Regions from separate parts of the Paenibacillus sp. GCM10027627 genome, predicted to be linked through region 2. Evidence: riboswitches for the same ligand, from Rfam matches in the RefSeq annotation. Region 2 holds a riboswitch; the other holds the start of a gene.
What was found. Region 2 has a riboswitch for preQ1 ahead of queC (7-cyano-7-deazaguanine synthase QueC). Riboswitches for the same ligand answer to the same signal wherever they lie in the genome.
Positions count from the first base shown of each region.

Region 1: it holds a riboswitch for preQ1, as region 2 does, so the genes downstream of both, ACFQZE_RS15800 (queuosine precursor transporter) here and queC (7-cyano-7-deazaguanine synthase QueC) in region 2, are expected to answer to the same signal.

Region 1 covers NZ_JBHTHB010000004.1:236,046-241,634, reverse strand. Annotated here, with positions in the region: gene ACFQZE_RS15805 (MBL fold metallo-hydrolase) at 1-534, shown strand, start outside; gene ACFQZE_RS15800 (queuosine precursor transporter) at 643-1,335, opposite strand; PreQ1 riboswitch class I at 1,344-1,389, opposite strand; gene ACFQZE_RS15795 (SRPBCC family protein) at 1,735-2,205, shown strand; gene ACFQZE_RS15790 (amino acid ABC transporter permease) at 2,408-3,079, opposite strand; gene ACFQZE_RS15785 (transporter substrate-binding domain-containing protein) at 3,084-3,929, opposite strand; gene ACFQZE_RS15780 (oxidoreductase) at 3,976-4,974, opposite strand; gene ACFQZE_RS15775 (LLM class flavin-dependent oxidoreductase) at 5,184-5,589, shown strand, end outside.
Region 2 covers NZ_JBHTHB010000001.1:285,448-291,036, reverse strand. Annotated here, with positions in the region: gene ACFQZE_RS01265 (SLOG family protein) at 1-304, opposite strand, end outside; gene queF (preQ(1) synthase) at 379-876, opposite strand; gene queE (7-carboxy-7-deazaguanine synthase QueE) at 947-1,678, opposite strand; gene ACFQZE_RS01250 (6-carboxytetrahydropterin synthase) at 1,671-2,117, opposite strand; gene queC (7-cyano-7-deazaguanine synthase QueC) at 2,117-2,785, opposite strand; PreQ1 riboswitch class I at 2,948-2,991, opposite strand; gene ACFQZE_RS01240 (hypothetical protein) at 3,094-3,606, opposite strand; gene ACFQZE_RS01235 (J domain-containing protein) at 3,757-4,683, shown strand; gene ACFQZE_RS01230 (lytic polysaccharide monooxygenase) at 4,799-5,589, opposite strand, start outside.

The DNA of each region.
Region 1 (5,589 bases), on a different contig from region 2:
AAGGCCTTGTCCATTTTGAATAAGAAAATGGCTGTCTTTTGTCAGCCCGAAGATATGGACTTTTTGAAAGAGGCCGGGTTTAGCCACGTCGTTGCGATTGAGCAATCGCATGAATGGTGCGGCATTCATATGAAGAGGATTAAAGGCCGGCATGCTCCGGGTTATACGGCTAAGCTGCTCGGTCCTGTATCCGGGTTTATTGTAAGCACATCAGCGGACGGTTCGGTTTATATCGTTGGCGATTGCATCTACACACCTGAAATCGAAGCTGTTTTTCGGGAGTCCAAACCGGATTTTGCAATTCTGAATACACCACGCGCACAAATGCTGCTGGGAACGATCATCACGATGACTGCCGAAGATATCGTTCGTATTACAGATGTATCTCCCGCCACCAAACTTGTTGCCGTACATATGGACGCTATCAGTCATTGCACATTCAAACGGCAGCATCTTCGAGCTTTTCTGAAACAACGGAAATTGGAGCATGTGGCTGCCGTTCCTGAAGACGGGGAAGTGATTGAGCTGAAATAGGCTGGGGAGATAGGGTTGCGAAATGAAAGCCCTCTATGAAAAAAGAGAGAGCCGATCGGCTCTCTTTTTTTTTCTTTGTGTATACTTCGTTTTTCAACAAAACGAAACTTAATCTTCCTGTACCTTCATATTCCTTGCCCAGTAAAGGACTGGCGTGGCGAGGAAGGAAATGAGCAGCTTAAGCAAATACGTTGTCAGGAAGATTTGAATCCAAATATCGAAGGAATGCACTTTGTAGAAAGCAATCGTACAAAACACAAGGGAATCGACAAATTGGCTGACGAGCGAGCTTCCGTTAATCCGAATCCAAAACTGGTTGCGCACCGGAAACTTTTCCTTAAGGTAGCTAAATACCCGTACGTCGAGAAACTGGCTGACAAAATAGGCGCACATACTGCCCGCAGCTACCTGCGGAAGAAACCCGAAAATAGCGGTAAGAGGCTCATGGGCAAAATCTTCGGCTTGCGGGACGAAGGCGAGCGTCATTTGCATCAAAATCGTCGAGGCAATAAGCGTAAAGAAACCGAACCAGACGGCTCTTTTGGCAGCTTGCTGACCGTACCTTTCATTGAGCAAATCCGTCGTCATGTAGATGGACGTATAAATCGTATTGCCGAGCGTCATCACAATGGCGAGTGTGCCGATGGACATCTCAATCGTTTTTGTCACCTGAATATTTGCGATAACCGTCGCAAAGCCGATCCAGGCGTACAGCCCCTTTTTGCCAAACATCCGAAAACACAGCAAAAATAGGCCAAAGTGGACGAGCATAAACAGCACGCCCCAAAACAAATTAAACATATCGAAAAAGCCTCCTAGTTTTGTTGTCGCGGGATGGTTACGAACCGCGTTCTGCCGAAGCAGACAGCCACTATCATAACAGCTTTTCCTGCTGCTGAAAAGGTGAAAATAAAGGGTGGGAGCAACTACCTTGGTAAAAATATAGTCATCTTTTAAAAACTCATCGAAAAACACCAGCAATAACTGGTGACAACATGCCGGCTCCTTTATACTATTTGTAAAATGGCTTGTGGAGGTTATAACGAATGCCCCGGAATTCGAATGGATGACAGGGATAATGGGGACGTATGATGCCCATGAATTATATTAGAGATATGGTTTTGAAACCGATATGGAAAGATTTATGAGAAGGCAACCGCAAGCCCGGAAATACCGGGATAATTAGGATGAAAGGGGTTGATGGCAGTGAATTTAAATGAAATGCCGGTTGTACAAGCGGAAATGCTGATCCGGAGGTCTGCAAATGAAGTATATGAAGCATTCGTCGACCCGGCTGTAACGACCCGATTCTGGTTTACCCGCAGCAGCGGCCGTTTGGAACAGGGAAGCACGGTTCGGTGGGAGTGGGAAATGTATGGTGCCGTCGACGAGGTGATGGTGCTGGAGCTGGTGCCGAACGAGCGGATCAAAATCGAGTCTTCGGATGGAACAAAGGTGGAATGGACGTTTGCGGAGCTAGCCGAGCAGGAGACGTATGTGACGATTAAAAATTGGGGTTTCTCAGGTAGCGGGGATGAGGTTGTCGGACAAGCGCTGGACTCTATGGGCGGTTATACCATGGTGCTATGCGGCGTGAAAGCACTGCTTGAGCACGGTATTTCGCTGAACTTGGTGGCTGACAAAGCGCCGGACGCGCATATTGGCCAGTAAGAGCCGGGTATAGAATAAACGAATCCATCGCCATAGGGGCAGCCCTTTGGCGATGGATTTTTTTGCTATCGGCAAGAAGACTTTTTACGGCGGATATGGCTTGGAGTATACTTTACCGCCTAACCTAACCTGTTAACTTAACCTAGTAACGCAACCCGGTAACGTAACCCGTTAACCTAACCCGTTAACCTAACCCGTTAACCTAACCCGCATAAGGTCGGCCGACCTTTTTCTCCAGCTTCCCTTGGAACTTGCCGAAGAGGAGGGCGACAATGAGGTAGAGCAGACTGACCGAAAGAAAGGTTTCCATCACTTTGAGCGTATCGGCGGCCATCAGCTTCGCTTGCCCCATCATTTCCGTCAAGCCAAGCGTGAAGCCGAGCGACGTCTCTTTGATGATGACCAAAAACGTATTGCCAAGCGAAGGAAGAGCGATTCGGTAGGCTTGCGGGAACACGATTCGATAGAATGATTGCAGGCGGGTCATGCCAACCGATTGAGCGGCCTCCATCTGCCCGCGGTCGACGGAGTCAATCGCCCCTCGAAAAGTTTCCGCCAAATACGCCCCATTGTTCAGGCTAATTCCGATCACGGTAGCTTGAAACGCATCCATGGCGCTAAGAGAAGGAATGATTTGCGGCAGCCCGTAATAGAGCAGAAACAGCTGGACGAGCAGTGGCGTAGACCGAAAAAACAAAATATACGCGTTTGCGGAAACGGACAAAGCTTTTAGGGGTGACCGAATCATAGTCTCCAAAATAATGCCGAGAATAACGGCGAACAGCATGGACAAAACGGCCAGCATGAGCGTAATGGGCAAGTAGCTTAACAACCGGGGGAGACTGTTTACAAAATAGGACAGGTCGAAGTTCATCGCCTTACTCCGCCGGCTGGCTTAAGTCTTCGCCGTACCACTTTTCGGCAAGCCGCTTTAATGTGCCGTCATTTCTCAGCTCCGCAAGCGCGGTATTCACTTCTTTGACGAAGATTTCGTTTTGATCATTTTTAAGGAATGGGCTGCCTGCTGGAATGACAACGAACTGCTCGCCAGCGAGCCTAAGCGGCTGATTTGTTTTTTTGATCTGGGCAAGCGCAGCGGCTTTGGTTGAAAAGGTAGCGTCCAGTCTCCCGAGCAGGACGTCGCGGAAAGCTCCTTCTCCCGTTTCGTAGGTGACCACTTCGATTTTTTGTTCGGGATCGGCTTCTTTAATGTAATTCAGCATAATTTTATTGCCTGCGACAAGCCCGATCTTTTTTCCTTTTAAGTCTTCAAGGGAATGGATCGTGGTGTTCTCTTTTTTGACGACTAGCTGTGCTCCTGAATATACATAAGGCTCGGTAAACAAATACTTCTCTTTCCGCTCTTTAGAGAGGGCGATCGAATTGACAATGGTATCGATTTTGTTTGATTCCAGCGCTCCGAACAAACTGGCGAAGTCCGTTAACGTATATTCGACGCGAAGGTCCAGCTTTTTCGCAAGCTCCTCCCAAATATTGATTTCGTAGCCGTCCAGTTGATCTCCATTTTCCGTGTTTTTGAAAGTGTAAGGATAGAAAGAGCCGTTTGTACCGATCCGAATGACCCTTTGGTCTTGCTTCGGTTCGGAGGAGGCTTCTTTCGTTTCGGAACTGCATGCGGACATCAGCACGAGGATGGCTATCGCCCATAACATTCCGGTATATTTCCTCTTAGTTCCCTGCCGGGGCCGAGCTTGCTTCAACATGGTTATAACCGCCTTTTTGTAACGTGATAAACAACAAGGGTCAGCTTCAATCCGCAATGAGGAAAGGCTGTTTGCCCAGCAGCCGCCCTGCAAAATCAGGGTCTTCCAGCAGCGGACGCCCTACGGCGACGAAGTCGGCTAGATGCTCCGAAACGACTCTTTCCGCAAAAGCCTTCTGATGAATGCCGCCAACGGCAATAATGGGCAAAGTAAGCTCCGATTTCAAAAGAGCGGCATAAGGGAGCTGGTAGCCGGGATGGATATCTTGTGGACGATTCGGCGTTAAGCCGCCTGAGCTGACATGGACGGCATCCAGCAGCGGTTCGAGCTCTTTAAGAATATCTGCAACTTGGCGAGGGATAAGCCCGTTTTTCGCATAATCGGAAGCGGATACCCGAATTTGAACCGGATAATCGGGGCCTACGGCTTCGCGGACGGCGAGGACGACCTGCAAAACAAATTGCAGCCTATTGGTAGGACTCCCTCCATAGTGATCCAAGCGACGATTGGTGAGCGGCGATAGAAATTGATGAAGCAAATACCCGTGCGCCGCATGCAGCTCAATGCCGTCGAAGCCGGCTTGCTTGCTGCGAATCGCTGCTGTGCGGTATTGCTCAAGGATGCGCCCGATCTCTTCTTCGCTTGCTGCGTTTGGAACGCCGTATTCATCGTTAAAAGCAAGCGAGCTGGGGGCAAGCAGCCTTTCGCCGGGCCGAGGATTTGATTTTCTGCCGCCATGCGACAATTGAATAAAGATGCGCGCATCTCTTTTATGCACGGCTTCAACCACTTTGCCGAGCGGCTTTAGGTGAGAGTCGGAATAGATGCTAATATCATTTTGATAGAGTCTGCCCTCAGGAGAAACGGAAGTGGATTCCACAATAACAAGACCAACATCCGCTGCCAAGCGGCCGTAGTGCTGGACATGATAGTCCGTCGCATGACCGTCCGAAGTTCCTTGGCGCTGCTGCATGGGGGCGAGGATGAGCCGATTTTTTAAAGCTAGCTTGTTGATTTTGCCGGACGAATGTAAAGTTACGGTCATCTCTTATTTCCCCTTTCCATTTATTCTTATCGGTTTTATCGGGTTATTATCGTCATTATAGCGGTATAAAATTGTGCAAATCCAATATTAAGTTAGCTATCGCTTTCATTGGTCTGGCCTATGAATTCAATATGAAAATTCATATTGGAGTTTGCACACCTTCCCCCTTTACTATGGAGGGTAAAGATGATTTGCGGGAGGAATTAGAGATGAGCTTTGAATTTGGGCTATATACATTCGGCGATTTGACCGCTGATCCGCATAACGGACGTACGATTAGCGCGAAGCAAAGGCTGGATGACATTGTAGCGGCAGCCAAGCTTGCGGAAGATGCAGGGCTCGATGTGTTCGGGCTAGGCGAGCATCATACGCTAAATTTTGCGGTCACGGCTACGCCTGTTGTGCTTGCGGCCATTGCTCAGCATACGAAGCGGATTAAGCTGACCAGTGCAACGTCGGTACTAAGCGCAGCGGATCCTGTGCGGCTGTATGAAGATTTTGCCACGCTTGACCTGCTGTCCAATGGAAGAGCCGAGCTTATTGCCGGTAGAGGAGCCCTGGCTTTTACGGAGGATACATACAAGCTGTTCGGCTATGATCTGGCCGATTACGATG
Region 2 (5,589 bases):
CGCCATGCAGCAGCTCATTGAAGTAGGCCTGCTTATCTTCCTTCCAGCCTTCATGCGGATTGCTGAACGCCGTCAAAATGGACAGTTTGAGCGCAGGGTATTTCTTCTTTAGCTCAATGACCGCTTCGCATGCCCATAGATCGACGCCGTATTGCCCCGGAGTAATGACCCATTCCAGCCCCTCCTCCAAAAGAGGAACAAGCCGGTTTTGGATCGCCTTTTGAATAAACCGGATGCCCTTGTGCTTCTGGCTGAAAATATTGAGTTCATGCGCGCGGTACCCCGTTACCAAAACGTTTTTCATCTGCAACAACGCCTTTGCGTTTAATCGTTTATTGGAACTGTGCTTTCAACCTAGATAGTCTCTCTATCATTAGATTATCGGTTATCGACTTTTTCCGGATACATATCGTGGTTCATCAAACGGTGTTCCGCCATCGTTTCATATTTGGTGCCCGGACGGCCCCAGTTGCAATAAGGATCGATGGAGATGCCGCCGCGAGGCGTAAATTTGCCCCAAACTTCAATATAGCGCGGGTCCATCAGTTTGATTAAATCATTCATGATGACGTTCATGCAATCCTCGTGAAAATCGCCATGATTGCGGAAGCTGAACAAATAAAGCTTGAGAGACTTGCTCTCCACCATGCGGATGTCGGGGATATAGGAAATGTAAATGGTCGCAAAATCCGGCTGCCCCGTAATGGGACATAAACTTGTAAATTCCGGGCAATTAAATTTAACAAAATAATCGCGTCCAGGGTGTTTGTTCTCGAAGGATTCCAGCACCTCAGGCGCATAATGAAAGGGATACTTAGTCCCTTGATTGCCGAGCAGCGTAATGCCGCCCAGTTCTTCTTTGTTTCTGCCTTCCATCGTCGTCGCACATCCTATCTTTTATTTTAAATCATACCGGCGTTCCATGAACTGCCGAATTTCGTCTATGTTAAACACCTTTTTTGTTGCCCCAAACAAAAGTATGAAGCTGCGGCAGCACAAACACGCTTCGAAGCGCGTCGTCAGCCATCGTCGCTCCGATCAGCCAATCATACCGCTCTACTAAATAAGGAAGCATGACCCCCGGATCCGTTTCCGCCAAATTGCCGTTGCCCGCCTGCAAATAAAACGGCACACCGGCATAGCGTTCATGCACCCTTTTCCCGTAGGCTAAATCGTCCTCGTCGAATACAACCGTCTTGAGGCAAAAGCTCTTCCCCGCTTCGCGCAGCTTTGCGACAATGCTGTCCAGCTCATCCCAGTCCGTCCCCATCCCGGAGCTTGGCGGTTTGGGGGATAGCGTTAAATCGTCAATTTCGGTAAACCAGTGCTGCCAGCGGCTGCCTTGCGTCTCCAATGCCACTCTCATCCCTCGCTCCTGCAGACCGGAAATGAGTTCATCAAGCTGTGGAAGAAGGGCGGGATTGCCCCCGGAAATAGTCACATGGTCAAAAGCGGTGCCGCCGATTCGCGCCAGCTCTTCCATCACTTCATCCGCCGTCATAAGTTTCATCTCATCTTTCCCCGTACCGTCCCAAGTAAAGGCGGAGTCGCACCAAGAGCATTTGTAATCGCAGCCGGCCGTTCGGACAAACATCGTTTTGCGGCCAACGACCATCCCTTCGCCCTGAACCGTCGGTCCAAACACTTCCATGACAGGTATCCGTCTAACGTTAGCCATGACCGACCGCCTTCCGCTTAGGGCGGTAAACGCAATAGCTCGTTGGCGTCTCGCGGAGAAACACTTGAAGGCACTGCGGGCTGTTGGAAGTTTCGTCCAAATGCTGCTGAACGAGCTCGCAAATGGTGCGAGCCACCGCTTCTGTAGTCGGAAAGCGACTCGGTTCTTTGTCGTCGAAGCACTCCGTATCTTCGTTCAATACAGAGTGGTCGAAACGACCGTGAATCAGTCGCTTGATGGTGGCGAAGTTGACCAAAAACCCAGACTGATCCAGCTCATCCCCGGCAATCGTTACATTTGCGTAATAGGTATGGCCATGCATAAGGCGGCATTTCCCGGCCTCTTCCGAAGGCACATAATGGGCGGCGGCAAAATGAAAGTCTTTATTCAGCTCGTAGCTGTAATCATGTCCGGGAGAGGGGTAAATTTGCTGAAGCATTACATCAGCGCCCCTTTCGCTTCCCGTGACAGGAGGTAATCCTGCAGTCCTTTGCGGCGCAGCTTGCAAGCCGGGCATTGTCCACAGCCGTCGGCTCTCACGCCGTTGTAGCATGTCAACGTACGTTCCCGTACGAAGTCGAACGCGCCAAGCTGGTCGGCGAGCGCCCAAGTTTCCGCTTTATTCAGCCACATAAGCGGCGTATCCAGCACAAATGGGTAATCCATAGCCAAATTTAATGTGACGTTCAAAGATTTGACGAATACGTCGCGGCAATCGGGATATCCGCTGAAATCCGTTTCGCAAACGCCGGTTACAATATGGCTCGCTCCGATTCCCTTGGCCAGCACAGCGGCAAAAGACAGAAAGAGCAGATTGCGGCCGTCCACAAACGTTGTAGGGGGTTCGCCGTCCTTTTCCTCAATGGCAATCTCGTCTCTGGTCAAGGCGTTTGGCGCCAGCTGGTTCAACAGCGACATATCGAGCACATGATGTTTAATTTGGAGCTCCTTCGCAATATCGGCCGCACAATCCAATTCCAGCTTATGACGCTGGCCGTAATCGAAAGTGACCGCCTCCACCTCGGCAAATCTCTCCTTTGCCCAAAACAGGCAAGTCGTACTGTCTTGGCCGCCGCTAAACACGACAACCGCTTTTTGTTGCTTCAACATTGTGCATTCTCCTCTCCATGTTGAGAAGACGCAGCTCCGCTCCGGCATGCCAAATTGACTAAAGCAGCCTTTAGAAAAAAGAAACGGCGCCCGCAGCTCAGTTATGAGCCGCGGCGCGCCGAACACAAAAACGACGATACCTGAGGGACAGGCCACCGTTTCGTTTTAGTTTTTTATAGAGGGAGTTCGCGAACCTCTCCCGGACGCCGACTTCGAGATCGGCCGTGCGCACCGGATTTGTTTCAGTTGTTCAATCGTACTATAGCATAGCCTTAGACTTATGGGAACAAGATTTAGGTCGACTCCTACAACCCCTTCAGCGCCGTAAGAGTACGGACGGCATGATCCAGCAGGTCAGGGATATCCTCGATTTGCTCCTCGCCGATACGGCGGTGAAAGCCCAGTTCTATCGTATTGCTGTAACCGCCCTCTCCGCTCCCAAACGTTCGGCTTAACGTTTGAACGGGCTTTTGCTCCGGATGCCAGATGTCTTCTATACAGCGTTCTATGCCGGCGCACTCATCCTCGTTTAAAACCGTCAAAATAAATCGCAGCGCAAGCTTGCTGCCATGCGTTCCTTCTTCTTGCTCCAAAATTTCGGCCGCCAGCTCGTTAAGCGTAGCGCTTAGCACAAGCTCAGCCTTGACACGGCTATCTCCAGCCAGCCTAAAGCCTAGAGCAAGCTCCCTGGACATAACCGCCATATCCAAAATGTCCCTGCGGCCAGTAATTTCAATGATTCCGTCCAAATTGTCCAAGTCGTAAAGGTTGTTTTCGAAGGCCACTTTCAAGTTGTCAAACACAGTCGGATGAAACATTCCTCTCCCCCTTTCGGATGACTTCCATTTTAATGGAGAGAGCCTTAGGATACAAATGCAAAACCGAAGTTTGCGTTAAAGCCCTCTATTTCCGTATACTGATAAGTAGACGAACAATGCTAGATGCTCTAATTTAGTAGAGGTGACCAAGTGGATAACTTAAAACAGGCATACGAAACGATGGGGCTGACGGAAGCGGCTCCGAAAGAAGAAGTAGAAAAACGCTATATGACGCTTATGAGGCGCGAGCGCTCCCGCTCAATGGGCGGCCAGAGCCAAAACAACTCCTCCCCGGACGGAGTCGAAGTCGATTTTGCACAAATTACTACGGCATACAAGCTCATTCTAGCCCATGAAGACGGAAAGATTACGCAAGCCTTTAACGAGCGCGAATACGGAAAATATAAGGGAATGGCGGACAAAGCGCAAAAGCTGGATCACTTTTGGCGTTATTATAAGTTTCATACGCTAGGCGCCATCGCGCTTGTTGCGCTTTTGATCTACGGAATTACAAGTTATGTTGACTACCGCGAGGAGCAAAAATATTTGGCCAGCCTCCCGCCTATCGATTTGAGCGTCGGTTTTATGGGGACGTTTATGGAAGATGAAGACAATGGTATAAACGCACTGAACGACGCCATGCTGAAATCATTTCCCGACTGGAAGCGGCTGGAGTCTTCCATCGTTTTTGTACCCCAGGAACAGATGAACCGGTATGCCTATTTGCAAAAAGCGCTTGTCACCATGATTTCCGAAAAACCCGACATCTACTTGATGGACCGCTATATGTTTGAATGGATCGGAAATCAAGGCGCTCTCACGAAGCTGAACGAAATACCGGAGCTCGCGTCCGCAGTTCAAGGTCCAAACTCGCTAAAGCTGACAGTGGAAGAAGTCGGCATCGAAGGAAGCGGCACAGAAGCCGTATACGGTTTCGATCTGGGCAAATCGCAATTGTTTAAACAATTGCCTATGGCTTCGGCGGGCGAGCTCATTGTCGGCATTCGCAGCGATGCGGCCCATCCCGAAAAGGCCATTCAATTTATTGAAACTTTTTTAAAAACAGTTCCGCAATAATTCGATCCGCCGCTGCTCTCGCAGCACGAACGCAGCAAAAAGCTCCCTTGGCTCATTTAGCCACAGGGAGCTTTTTTGCTGCAAGTAATACCGCCGCTAGTCCGCTACATTCCCATTAAGGCACAAGCAGCCAAAGCGCAGGAACATTGCTCGGCTCCCAACCTGTCAGGGAAGTATGGGTCTGACGGCACTTATACACAAGACCGTTGTAGTACACGAGCGTATTGGCCGCATACGAGGTGTTTGGAGCCCATAGCTGGACTGGAGGCGGAGCCGCCGTTGTCCCTTGAACCGTGCTTGGCCCAGATTGATTTTGCGCGGCATCGAAAGCATAGACCGTAAACGTATACGTTGTGCTCGGAGTTAGCCCCGAAGCTGTAAAGGACAACGTATTTTCAGTCGTAGTCGCGATTAGCGTGGATCCTTGATAAATTTTATAGCCCGTAACTCCAATATTGTCTGTAGATGGCGACCACATAATTTGAATGGAGGTTGAGGTCGGCGTACCCATCACATGAAGTCCGCCAGGAGCGCTTGGCGGGTCAATATCGATAATAGGAGGCAACGTTGTCGCATTTACGACAGCGCTTGGCGTAGACACATTGCCCGCTGCGTCAACGGCGACGACATGATACGGATACGTGCTCGCAGGCGATAAGCCAGTAGCCGTGTAAGAAAGCGTGGCTCCGGATACCGTTCCGACCAGCGTCGTGCCGCTGTAAATCCGGTACTGATTCACTCCGACATTGTCCGACGAAGCCCCCCAAGACAAGGAAGCGCTTGCGCTCGTCGTTCCCGTTACCGTAAGCGCAGAAGGCGCGGTAGGTGCAATAGGATCGGGCGGTCCTGTGAAATTCACGTCAATGACGTTATAAAATGCGTTGGCCGTATCCGCAATTTCCCAAA